Regions from separate parts of the Mycolicibacterium rutilum genome, predicted to be linked through region 2. Evidence: predicted binding sites of a transcription regulator. Region 2 holds the regulator's gene; each other region holds the start of a gene.
The links. Region 2 encodes LexA, which represses DNA repair genes until DNA is damaged. Its sites were predicted from a motif close to CGAACANNTGTTCG; they were not measured.

Region 1: BLW81_RS08920 (HNH endonuclease signature motif containing protein) is a predicted target of LexA. The motif match lies at 2,088-2,101, and genes of this name have one in related genera.
Region 3: BLW81_RS17875 (HNH endonuclease signature motif containing protein) is a predicted target of LexA. The motif match lies at 2,391-2,404, and genes of this name have one in related genera.

What each region holds. Positions count from the first base shown of each region.
Region 1 is NZ_LT629971.1:1,840,734-1,844,867, forward strand. It holds gene BLW81_RS08910 (prenyltransferase/squalene oxidase repeat-containing protein) at 1-924, opposite strand, end outside; gene BLW81_RS08915 (ATP-dependent DNA ligase) at 928-1,995, opposite strand; gene BLW81_RS08920 (HNH endonuclease signature motif containing protein) at 2,106-3,584, shown strand.
Region 2 is NZ_LT629971.1:4,823,640-4,827,773, reverse strand. It holds gene BLW81_RS23495 (sunset domain-containing protein) at 1-1,462, shown strand, start outside; gene lexA (transcriptional repressor LexA) at 1,459-2,154, opposite strand; gene BLW81_RS23485 (LysM peptidoglycan-binding domain-containing protein) at 2,365-2,817, shown strand; gene nrdR (transcriptional regulator NrdR) at 2,979-3,446, shown strand; gene BLW81_RS23475 (PhzF family protein) at 3,452-4,134, opposite strand, start outside.
Region 3 is NZ_LT629971.1:3,682,076-3,686,209, reverse strand. It holds partial or broken gene BLW81_RS17885 (helix-turn-helix transcriptional regulator) at 1-290, shown strand, start outside; gene BLW81_RS17880 (VOC family protein) at 301-741, shown strand; gene BLW81_RS17875 (HNH endonuclease signature motif containing protein) at 738-2,294, opposite strand; gene BLW81_RS17870 (2OG-Fe(II) oxygenase) at 2,450-3,163, shown strand; gene BLW81_RS17865 (class I SAM-dependent methyltransferase) at 3,167-3,790, opposite strand; gene BLW81_RS17860 (NAD(P)/FAD-dependent oxidoreductase) at 3,777-4,134, opposite strand, start outside.

The sequences.
Region 1 (4,134 bases), 3.0 Mb from region 2:
CCGGGCCGCCGACAACGTCAGCCACTTCGACGGCTTGCCCTCGGGGACGTCGACGTCGAACCAGACCCGGCCGCTGTGGGGACGCCCCTGCAGCACCGTCCCGTCTGGTTGGCGAGCGGCGCGGATCAGCTCGATGGCCTCGGCCATCCGCGGGTCAGGGGGACCGGCCGTGCGGAAGTAGTCCACCGCGTTGAGCAGGCTATAGCACCAGCGCCAGGGATAGGTGAAGTTGAACACCCACGGCCCGACCGGCTCTGAGGTCGTCAAGCGCCGAAACAGACTGCGCTGCAACAGGTAGTCTTCGCCGGCGCGGCGGGCGGCGCGGGTCGCATCGGTGTCACCGGTGGCGGCTTCGTAGGCCAGCAGGCCCTTCAGCGCGTTCAGCGTCGAATGAAATGACGAACGGATCGAGCCTTCGACCCACTCGCAGTTCCAACCGCCGTCGGCCAGTTGGTGCTCGAGAAACCAATCCTTGATGACGGTGACGTCGACGCCGAGCCAGAGCCCGTTGGCGAGTGTCCAGGCGTTGATGCAGCAGTCGACCTCACCGTCCCAGTAGGGCAGGTCGTCGTATTCCCACCGGCAGTGCGCGGCGAGCAGCTCCGGTGTGCGGCGTTCACGGAGCACATCGGCGTCGACTCCCCACTCCCGCAACGCATTCAGCGACCAGGTTGTCGCGGTCCAGGGCTGGCCGACGTCGCTGATGGTCTCGAAGTCGAAGTCGGCGGGGAAGAACGCGCCGCCTGCCCACTGCCCGTCGGGATCCTGCAGTGCCAGCAGGCGTGCACCGAAGCCCTCCGTCGCGGTACGCGCCCGCGTCGCCTGCCAGACTTCCTGCGGCTCACCGAGAATGTCGCGCTGGACTTGCCACCGCAGCGCAGGGTCGGAGTCGAGCAGCCAGGCGATCACAGACTCCGAGAGCATGATCTAGCCGCCGAGTCCGGGGACGATGTCGTTCAGTTCGAACGTCACGGGTTGTTCGAGTTGTTCGAAAGTGCATGAGTGCGGGTCGCGGTCGGGACGCCACCGGTTGAACTGCGCGGTGTGGCGGAACCGCTCGCCCTCCATGTGGTCGTAGCGGGCCTCGACGACGCGTTCGGGGCGAAGCGGCACGAATGACAGGTCCTTGCCGGCGTTCCAGCGTGAACCGCCGCCGTAGCGTCGGACCACGTCCGGGTCGACGTGCGCGGCCCAGTTCCACGGGTGCGCGTCGAAAGGTGTTATGAGGGGCTGCATTTCGACGAAGAGTTCACGTCGTCTGGCCATCGGAAAGGCGCCGATCACCCCGACCGACGCCAGGCTGCCGTCCTCTTTGTAGAGTCCGAGCAACAGGGATCCGATCGCATCGTCGCCCGATTTGTGCAGGCGGTACCCGGCGACGACGCAGTCCGCGGTGCGCTGGTGCTTGATCTTGAACATCACCCGCTTGTCCGGCTGGTAGGTCAGGTCGAGGGCCTTGGCGATGACGCCGTCGAGGCCTGCGCCCTCGAACTCGTCGAACCAGCGCTGGGCGGTGCTCAGATCCGTGGTGGTGGGGGTGAGGTGGAATTTCTTCGCGTTGGTGGTGAGTGCGTCTTCGAGGGCGGTCCTTCGCTCGCTGAAAGGCCTTGCGGTGTAATCGGTGTCGTCGAGCGCGAGCAGGTCGAACGCGATGAACGACGCCGGCGTCTGGGTAGCCAGCATCTGCACCCGGGATGCGGCGGGATGGACGCGAAGTTGCAGCGCATCGAAGTCGAGTCCGGTTCGAGTGGCGATGACGATCTCGCCGTCGATGACGCACCGTTGCGGTAGTTCGGCTTTCGCGGCCTCGACGAGTTCGGGGAAGTAGCGCGTCAGCGGGCGCTCGTTGCGACTCCCGAACTCCACCTCGTCGCCGTCGCGGAAGCAGATCGACCGGAAGCCATCCCACTTCGGTTCATAGGACGCGTCCGGAGGGATGGCGGCCACCGATTTCGCCAGCATCGGGGAAACCGGCGGCATGACGGGCAGACGCATGCGGCCATTGTCGCAGTTGGCTGAAAATCGTGAAATCACTCCTGTCTCTTTGGTTTCAGAGGTCACATCGCCAGGCCGGGTTGTCGGTGGGTCGAACTAGTGTTCGAAGTATGGAGTCGGGCCGGGTCAGCGAGCGGATCGCGGCATTGCGCCGCGAGGTCGATGCGCTGATGGCCGAGCCCCTCGATGCCTTGAGCACTACTGAGGTGTTGGCGGCGACCGCCGAGTGGGAGTCGTTTGTGCGCGCGTCGGCGATGGTGAGGCATCACCTGGTGGCGCAGTTGGGCCGCGCACCGGTTGCCGAGCTGGGGGAGTCCAGCGTGGGTCGGGCGCTGTCGACGTTGTTGCGGATCTCGGTCGCGCAGGGCAATCAGCGGGTGGCCGAGGCCAAACAGTTGGCCCCGCGGGTCACGATGACCGGTGAGCGGTTGGCCCCGGTGCTCGCGAACACGGCTGCAGCGGTGCGGCAAGGGTTGATCGGTGCTGAGCATGTACGGGTGATCCGCAAGTTCTTCGATAAGCAGATCCCGCGGTCGGTGGGCTTTGATGTGCGCGAGGCCGCCGAAGCACACTTGGCTGACCTGGCGGGTGGGCTGGATCCGCAACAGCTGGGTCAGGCCGCCAAGCGGTTGGCTCAGCACATCGATCAAGACGGTGAGTTCTGCGAGGAGTTGGTCAAGCAAAAGCGTGGGATCTGGTTCAGCAAGCAGCGCCCCGATGGCAGCAGCGAGATCCACGGCACCGTCGATGCGGCGACGCGGGCGTGGATCGAAGCGGGCTGGGCGATCTACGGCGCCCCGGGCCGCAACAACCCCGACGCCCCGGACGTCGAACCCGCCCCCGAGCCCGGCGACGACCCCGCCGAACCGGCCGACAGCGAGGCGGTCGACGCTGCCGACAACGGGTCGTCCGAGGTCGAACCGGCGGATCGCGAGGCGACCGAAGCTTCCGACGTTGGACCCTCAGCGGACGTCGTGGTCACTGATACGCGCACGCGGGCGCAGCGCAATCACGATGCGATGGGCGCGATGTGCCGTGATCTGCTGGCGTTGCGGGGCAGCAGCACCCATAACGGGTTGCCGGCCACCGTCGTCATCACCGCGACCTTGCAGGACTTGCAGGCCGCGGCGGGGCACGGGGTGACCGCGGGCGGGACCCTGGTGCCGATGCGCGACGTGATCGCGATGGCGGCTAACGCGCACAACTATCTGGCGGTGTTCGACCAGCACACCAGCCAACCGCTCTACCTCGGGCGCGCGCGCCGGTGTGCCAGCACCGCGCAGCGGTTGATGCTGTTCGGCCTCGAGCGTGGCTGCACCAAACCCGGCTGCAGCGCCCCGGCCTATGAAACCCAGGTCCACCACGCGGTCACCGACTGGGCCGACGGCGGGCGCACCGACATCACCGAACTCACCCTGGCCTGCGGGCCCCACAACCGCTCAGTGAAACCCGGCGGCTGGCGCACCGGCAAACGCCGTGATTGGCGCACCGAATGGCTACCCCCGCCGCAGCTCGACACCGGCCAAGCCCGGGTCAACAACTACCACCACGTGTGCCACGAACGAGGATCGGAGGCTCGATGTAGGTAGCGAGACTGTGTGATTCGGTGTTCTGCAAGAGATGAAGGTTGGCCCTTCGGAGTCGTCGGTCGGGCGGAGACTTCAAACCACCACATGCTGCGTTGGCTGAAGACCGTCGTGGTGAGCGATGTGGAAAAGGCACCCCCAGGAGGTGTCAGGTGGGGACCAGGAAGATGAGTGACCCCGAACCGCTGTTGATGTGTCGTCATAGTTTGGAGTGACATCGAAACCGCGGCCGTGTGGTGGGCGGCGGGAGCAAGGCTTGGCGGGTGTCCCGATTCTGGCCAGGTGGTGTCCGGCATTGAGGCGGCATGAGCCTGGTCTGCGGCTCTTGCAGGAAACGTGGGAAGGCGCGTCACGACACTGCTGAATGAGTTCGGTTGGGATGTAACCGGATTCCCCAGCGAGAGGGAGTAGCCGGGCCATGGCCCGGTGTGAGTACCGTTGCGCGGCGCGCTGGCGGACCGGCTCGTAGTAGTGAGGAAGCCCCTGTAATGGGGGTGGAGCGAAGGGGCCGGGTCATCTGTGGCTGTTTGTCCGGTCAACCCGGGGAATCGTC
Region 2 (4,134 bases):
GGACGACGAGTCCTATCGCGGCGATCTCGTCACGCAGAAATTCACCGGCGGCGAGCTGACGTACAACACCCGCGAGAAGACCTTCACCACCGTGCCGCCGGATCTCGCCGGGCAGCTGGCCGGGCTCAAGGTGCCCGACGATCCGACGTCGGCGATCAACGCCGCCCGCCGCGCCGCCGGCGGAGCGCTGGGCCCGCTCGGCGCGGCCGAGGGACCGCCGTACAAGATCGGCGCTGACGGCCTCGGACAGAACTTCGCGGGCGGCAAGATCTTCTACAGTCCGGCGACCGGTGCGCGGGTCGTCACCGGACAGGTGCTCACCAAGTACGAGAGCCTCGGCGGACCCGAGGGCGACCTCGGTTTTCCGACCTCGGGTGAGGAGGCCGGCGGAGCGGGCGAGGCCAGCCGGATGTCGACGTTCGCCGCCGAGGACAACCCGGTGATCTTCTGGACGCCCGATTACGGTGCGGTCCTCGTCCGGGGCCCGATGCGGGCGGCCTGGGACAAGCTCGACGGAGCGGAGGGAACGCTCGGCGCGCCGATGGCCGATCAGACCGAAAGCGACGGCGTGCTCACCCAGCGGTTCAGCGGCGGGGTCGTCTCGTGGGACCGCGCGACCGGTGATTTCAGCACCGAGCCGGCCAACCTCGCGAGCCAGTTGTCGGATCTGCAGGTGCCCGGCCGGCATCTGCCGGATACGCCGGCCGCACCGCAACCCTCCGCCGCCGACGACTCGGGTGGGTTCGGGTGGAGTTGGTGGTGGCTGCTGGCGATCGTGCCGGTGCTCATCCTGGTCGGCCTCGTCGTGTTCGCGACGATGCGCAGCCGGCGCCGCGACGACGATCATCCGGGCTTCGACGACGACCGGTTCGACGACGGCTACGGCAGTGACGTCGACCGGATCTACAGCACCGTCGGGGCGCGCGAACCGGACGTCGAGGAGATGCGGTCGAGCAACGACGATTACGCCGCGGCGCTGTTCGGCGACCGCTACGCCAGCGAAGGCCTCGGGGCGCTGGGTCCGGAGTCGAGCAGCCCGTGGGAGCCGCCACCCGAGTCCGGTCCCGCCGACGAGCCCGTCGAGCATGTCGTCGACCCCTACGAGGCGCCCGAGGAACAGCCCGCCCGCGAGGACAACCCCGACGACAATCCCGACGACATCGTCACCGCGCCGACCCGGATCCAGACGCTGGGTGAGGCGACGGCGCCTGAGCGGGATCCGTTGACCGACACCGGCCGGCATGCCCGCATCGAGGTCGACAAGCCGGAGATCCCGGGCCCCGCGTTCCGGCTGTCGCTCGACGACGCGGCCGAGGGGCCCGAAGGCTACCCGATCAAGGCCGACACCCAGTCGGGCCGGTACTGGCTGCCCGGCTCAGCCGACTACGATGACGCGCACGCCGAAATCTGGTTCTCCAGCGAGGAATTCGCCCGCACGAACGGTTTCGTGCGCGCCGACTAGATCTTGCGGATCACGGTGACGACCTTGCCGAGCACGGCGGCGTCGTTCCCGGGAATCGGATCGAACGCGGGGTTGTGCGGCATCAGCCACACCTGTCCGCGGGTGCGCTTGAACGTCTTGACCGTCGCCTCGCCGTCGATCATCGCGGCGACGATGTCGCCGTTGTCGGCGACGTTCTGCTGACGCACGACCACCCAGTCCCCGTCGCAGATCGCCGCGTCGACCATCGAATCGCCGACCACCTTCAGCAGGAACAGCGAGCCCTCGCCGACGAGTTCTTTCGGTAGCGGGAAGACGTCTTCGACGGCCTCCTCCGCGAGAATCGGGCCGCCGGCGGCGATCCGCCCGAGCACCGGCACGAACGTCGGCTCCGGCAACGCGTCCGAACCCGCGACGTCGGTGGTGACGACCGGGTTGGCGGCGTCGTCTGCGCCGCGGACATCCACCGCGCGTGGGCGATTCGGGTCCCGCCGCAGATAGCCCTTGCGCTCGAGCGTGCGGAGTTGATGGGCCACCGACGACGTCGACGTCAGGCCGACCGCATCGCCGATCTCCCGGATGCTCGGGGGATAGCCGCGGGTGGTGACCGAGGCGCGGATGACCTCGAGGATGGTGCGCTGACGCTCGGTCAGACCGGTGTCGAGAGTTCGGCCCCCGCCGGTGCGGTCCGGAGTATCGCTGCTGGAGTCCATGGCGCCGAATGTATCCCGCAGCCGCCCATTAATCAAACATTTGTTCGAGGCGTGTCGCGGTGGGGTGGGTGGCCGCGAACGCGGCCGGATTTTTTGTCGGTGCCCTGTTTTATCGTTTGGCAACAGTTCGATCACATGTTCTATCACTCGAACACCTGATCGAGTATCATCGAACATAAGAGCGAAAGCAGCGGACGGAAGGGCAACACGATGACGATCCTCGACACCCGGGAAATCCAGGCAGCACCCGCGGCGCAGCCGCGTCGCAGGCGGGTCGAACCGAGCCGGCGGCCCCGGTCGCAGCGTCCGGGCGGGGCGCCCCTGCGCTACCGCGGTCCCGGCGTGACGATGTCGCGGGCGGGGCACCGCAGGCGGCCGATCACTCCCGGCACCACGGTGCTGCTGGCGCTGGTCGCGGCGGGAATCACGGTGTGGCTGGGGCTCGTCGCGCAGTTCGGCGGCGTGGTGGGTGCCGACCCGGCGCCGACGCCCGACCGTCTCGCCGTGGTGCAGGTACAGATGGGCGAGAGCCTGCACCAGGTCGCGCAGCGGGTCGCGCCGGATGCGCCGGTCAGTCAGGTGGTCGAGCAGATCCGTGAACTCAACCACCTCGACACCGCAGCACTGGACGCAGGTCAGACGCTGATCGCGCCGGTCGGCTGACGCGGCGCGCCCAGTTTCGAAAGCCTTGCCTCGCAGCGATGTTCGCCGACAAATGGGTGGCCTACGCGCCAATCGGCCCTGTTCTGGGCCTGCGGGACAGTGCGCGGGTACGCTCGAAGACGTTTGATGTAGTCGTTTGTTGGCCTGGCGAAGGAGCGGTGATGCACTGTCCGTTCTGTCGCCATCCCGATTCGCGTGTGGTCGATTCCCGGGAGACCGACGAGGGCCAGGCGATCCGGCGGCGGCGATCCTGCCCGGAGTGCGGTAGACGGTTCACGACCGTGGAGACCGCGGTGCTGGCCGTCGTCAAGCGAAGCGGGGTCACCGAACCGTTCAGCCGCGAGAAGGTCATCAAAGGGGTGCGCCGCGCCTGTCAGGGCCGCCAGGTCGACGATGACGCGCTGAACCTGCTGGCCCAGCAGGTCGAGGACGCGGTGCGGGCCGCCGGCCCCGAGGTGCCCAGTCACGAGGTGGGGTTGGCGATCCTGGGGCCGCTGCGGGATCTGGACGAGGTGGCCTATCTGCGGTTCGCGTCGGTGTATCGGGGTTTCACCTCGGCCGACGACTTCGAGCGCGAGATCGAGGCGCTGCGGGCGCACCGCAATTCGCCCCAGCCCACCGCCAGTTAGTCGGATCAGTCGACCTGCTTGACGCCGTCGTCGACCACGCGACCGGCGACACGAACCCAACCTTCCGCGCTCCACTGGGTGTAGATGTGAGATCCCTTGCCCTGCACGATGTGCAGGTCGCGGCTCAGGTAGTCGGTGATCCGCACGGCGGCAGCACCGGTGGCCTCGTCCTCGGGCACTCCCAGATCGGACGCGAACATGCGTGATCGGATCTGGCCCTGCTCCTTGTCCGTCCACGTCCACAGGTAGTGGTTGATGCCGTCGGGGTAGTCCGCAGGGTCGGCGGCGAGGAGATCGGCGACCGAGGCGAGGTCGTAGATCGCGAAGTCCGGCGCCCACTCGGCGCGGGCGCTGACCGAGGTGAGGTCGTCGTCGTATCGAACCTGCACGATGCCCGCCGGAACCTGCAATGTGTGCACCGGCGTGCCCTGCTCGCGCAGCCACCAGGATGCGCCGACGGTGGGGTGCCCGGCAAACGGCAACTCGACGGCGGGGGTGAAAATCCGCGCGTGTGCGGTGTTCGCCCCGGTGCCGGGGAGATCGATGAAAATGGTTTCGCTGTAACCCAATTCGGTGGCGACGCGTTGCCGGTCGGCGGGGTCGACGGAGTCGGCGTCGACGACTCCGAGCGGGTTCCCGTGGTTGCCGTCGGGGTCGGTGAACACGCGCAGCACGGTCACGTCGATAG
Region 3 (4,134 bases), 1.1 Mb from region 2:
CCTGCAGACCCGACGGCTGGAGCGGGCGGCGGCGCTGCTGCGCTACACCGACCGTTCGGTGGCCGACATCTGCGTGATGGTGGGGTTGCAGAGCGTCGGGTCGTTCACCACCAGCTTCGCCCGCGTCTACGGGCTGCCGCCCGCGGCGTACCGGGCGAGCCTGCCGCCGGCGGCGCTGACCGCACCGGTGCCCAGTTGCATCCTCAAGCGCGACACCCGCCCTCGCGCCGACAGCCGCGTCGCCAAAGACAGCACACGGGGAGAAGACGCGCGACGCGCGGCGACCGTAGCGTCGCTGTCATGATCAAAATCGCAAGCGCCCACCTGTGGGTCCACGACCAGGAAGCCGCACTGAAATTCTGGACCGAGAAGGTCGGAATGGAAGTGCGTCAGGATGTTTCACTACCCGATGTCGACGGCATCTTCCGCTGGCTGACCGTCGGGCCGCCCGGCCAGGACGATGTGTCGATCGTGTTGATGGCGGTGCCGGGTGAGCCGGTGATGGACGAACCGACCCGCCAACAGGTGATGGACCTGACCGCCAAGGGTTTCGCGGGCACGATCTTCCTGACGACCGAGGACTGCCGGGCGTCCTATGAGGAGATGAAGTCGCGCGGCGTGGAGTTCACCGAGGAGCCCCACGAGATGCCGTACGGCATCGACTGCGGGTTCCGCGACCCGTCGGGCAACAGCGTGCGGCTGACGCAGCTGGCAGACCTGTCGACGCTGACTACGCCTTAGAAGGGCGGAGGTTCGTCTCGTTCTGCGAGTCGGGCGGCGTTGATCGGTGCGTTGAGTTCGCGTTCTTCGTCGATGGCTGCGGCTCGGTCTTGAGCGCGCGTTCGCTTGCGGCGGGGCATCATCAGCCCGCGTGCCTCGGAGTCGGTCGGCGCCTCGGCTGCCCGTCGCACAATCGCGGGGTCTACCGGTGCGGTCGGCCGGCACAGCGCCGGGAACAGCAGTTCGGCGCCCGGGCAGGTGGAAACGGTATGACCAGTCGGAGAGGTCCAGTCCACCCGCCCGTCCGGGTGCTGAACTTCTCGCCACGCCCAGAACGTCTTGATCAGATGATGCTTCCTGCACAGGCATTTCAGGTTCGATGCCTGCGTGGGCCCCGCCGGGTAGGCGATCGTGTGGTCGATGTCGCAGTGGTCGGCGGGGACATCGCAGCCAGGGAACCGGCAGGTCAGATCTCTGCATCGGACAAACCACGCCAACGCCGTCGAGGGCCGGTGCCGTGGTTCGGGCGGCGCGTCGCCGGGATGTCGTACGTACTTGATCTGTGCGGCGCCGGCCAGTTTCGCAGCCAGCAGCGGCGCGGGCAGGATTCCGCGGCCCAGCAGGTAAGCCGGATCAGTGTCGGCCGGCGCGGACGGCATGTCCTCAGCTCTTGGCGACAACGCTTCCCGCACCGTCATTTTCAGCAGTTCCTCACGTGACGGTCCGGGCGGATCCTCCCCGTCGAGGTCGACGTCAGTGTCATCGGATAGTGATTCCTCACGTGCCACCACATGGATCACCGTCGAGCTGACCGTCAGTTGCGCAGCTTCGCAGTCATCGCGCCCGCACGCGCATGCGAGCCGATCCGCGCCATGACCGAGAGCACCCATCGCGTCCGCACGCCGCTGCTCGATCGTGCGCGGGTCGTCTTCGCACACCGCGGCGGCCATCGCATCCAACCGGCGGTCGAACGCCTCGGCGTCGGTGGCCATCAACAACGCGTCGACATACGCCGTGCCCGACCCGTCGTCGGAGACATGCACGTCGACGTGGCGCCCACGCGCCTTGGTCTGCGCGTGCCGCACCGCGAACGGGTCATAGCGATCCACCCAGAAGTCGATCGCGTTCTCGATCTTGGCGACCGACAACCCCGCCCACTGCTCCACCCGTGCCGCGATCTCGGCGTCGATCTTGGCGTTTGCCTCGGCGTCGCGAACGAGCCGGGTCCGCGACTCGATCGCCTCGACCATCCGGTACGAGACTGCCCCGGCAGCGAAGACCTCCGCGACCTTGGGCAGTCGTTTCCGCAACCCCCATGCGATCACGAGCTGATGGGATGCCACACCCAAGGAGACCCCCTGGGCCGCGGCTATCTCCGCGGCCGCAGCGTTCCAGTTGTCCGCGGACCAGTTTTCACGCTCGGCCGATCCGTCGGCGGATACGTGCCGCTCGAGCACGTCGGCGCACGCTGCGAGCCGTCGCGCGCATGCTGCGTTCTCCGCCCGCGCCCACGCGCCCACCGCCCCGACAGCGTCCCGGCTGCCGACCGCTTGAGCCACCAACTCTTCGAACATGCTTTCGACGTTAGTGCTGAGCGTCGTGGTGAGCCACCGATGCAGCCCCGCCTGTGGATGAATCCCGACTTGGGGATAACCCACTCCTTGCCGATCCGATCTCACATTCGGGTGCTGCCGACCGTCTACCGGGTATGCGCACCGACAGAGAGACGATGACGCGAACCTGGCACGACCGCGTGAACTCCGCCGACTGGGCGGGCATCGCGCGCGACCTCGACGACTTCGGCGGCGCGCTGCTCCCGCGACTGCTCACCGACGACGAGACGACCGCGCTCCGCGCCCTCTACCCCACCGACACGCAGTTCCGCGCGACCATCGACATGGCCCGCTATCGCTTCGGCCAAGGCGAGTACCGCTACTTCGCCGAGCCCTATCCCGAACCCGTCGAGGCGCTGCGCCACGCGCTGTACCCGCGCCTGCTGCCGATCGCGCAGGACTGGTGGAGCCGGCTGGGCCGGGCGACACCGTGGCCGGACACCCTCGACGAGTGGCTGGACCAGTGTCACGCCGCCGGCCAGACCAAGTCGACGGCGATCCTGCTCAAGTACCAGCAGGGCGACTGGAACGCGCTACATCGAGAGCTCTACGGCGATCTGGTCTTTCCCTTGCAGGTCGTGATCAACCTGAGCGACCCGGGTGTCGACCACACCGGCGGTGAGTTCCTGCTCCTCGAACAGCGGCCCCGCGCCCAGTCCCGCGGCACGGCCACGCTGCTGCCGCGCGGGCACGGCTACGTGTTCACCACCCGCGAGCGCCCCGTCCGCTCGACCCGCGGATGGTCGGCTGCCCCTGTGCGCCACGGCGTTTCGGTGGTGCGCTCGGGCGAGCGGTACACGCTGGGCCTCATCTTCCACGACGCGGCATGAGAACTACCGCCGCCGCAGGATGATCACGTTGTCGAACCAGGTGAACGGCTCGCCGTCGGGTGTGGTGACCTCCCGCTCGACCGACCGGATCTCGGCCGGCTCCCACTGATCATCAGCGAGATTCAACGCGGCGACGATGTCTTGCGGCGCGTCGAACGTGTGGTGGTGATCCAGGTCGGAGTGCCACGGCGGCGGACCGCTGTGGTCGACGATCAGCAGCATTCCGCCCGGCCGCACCGCCCGTGCTGCCGCAGCGAAGATCGGCATCCGGTCGAGCGGGAACGTCGAGTGCAGGAAATGCGCTGACAACAAATCGAATTCGCCGTCGGGGAAGCCGGCCGACAAATCGTGCTGCCGGAACTCGATGCGGTCAGCCACCCCTCGTGCTGCCGCTTCGTCAGCGGCTCGCCGCAGCGCCGTTTCGGCGATGTCGACGGCCACCACCTGCCAGCCCTGCTCGGCGAGCCACACCGCATCACCGCCCTCACCGCAGCCCAGATCGAGCGCCGTGCCGGGCGTCAACGTCGGCGCGATCTCCGATAACCGCGCGTTGACCCGGCCGCTCCAGATCCGGTCGCGGGCGCTGTAGTGCTCTTCCCAATGTTGTTTGGCCTCAGACGTTGACATGCTGACTCCCTTCCGCAATGACTGGATTGTCCTCGGCGAGCAGGCTCTGCATCACGGCCGCGGCCGCGCCCGAGCCACCCGCGACCGCGGCGGCGACCTGCGGCATCGCCGCGGTGAGATCGCCGGCCGCGAAAACGCCGGGAACATTGGTCTGATACATGGCGTCGACGGCGACGGGATCCTGCGTCACCGGTGTCGGTTCGCCGGCCTCGACGCCGAGCCGCGCGGCCAGCGCGGACCGTTGACGCAACGTTGTGGCGACCAGCAAACCCGTTCGCGGCAACCGGGTTCCATCGTTCAATACCACCGCCTCCAGGGTCCCGCCGCGGGCCGCCAGCTCGCGT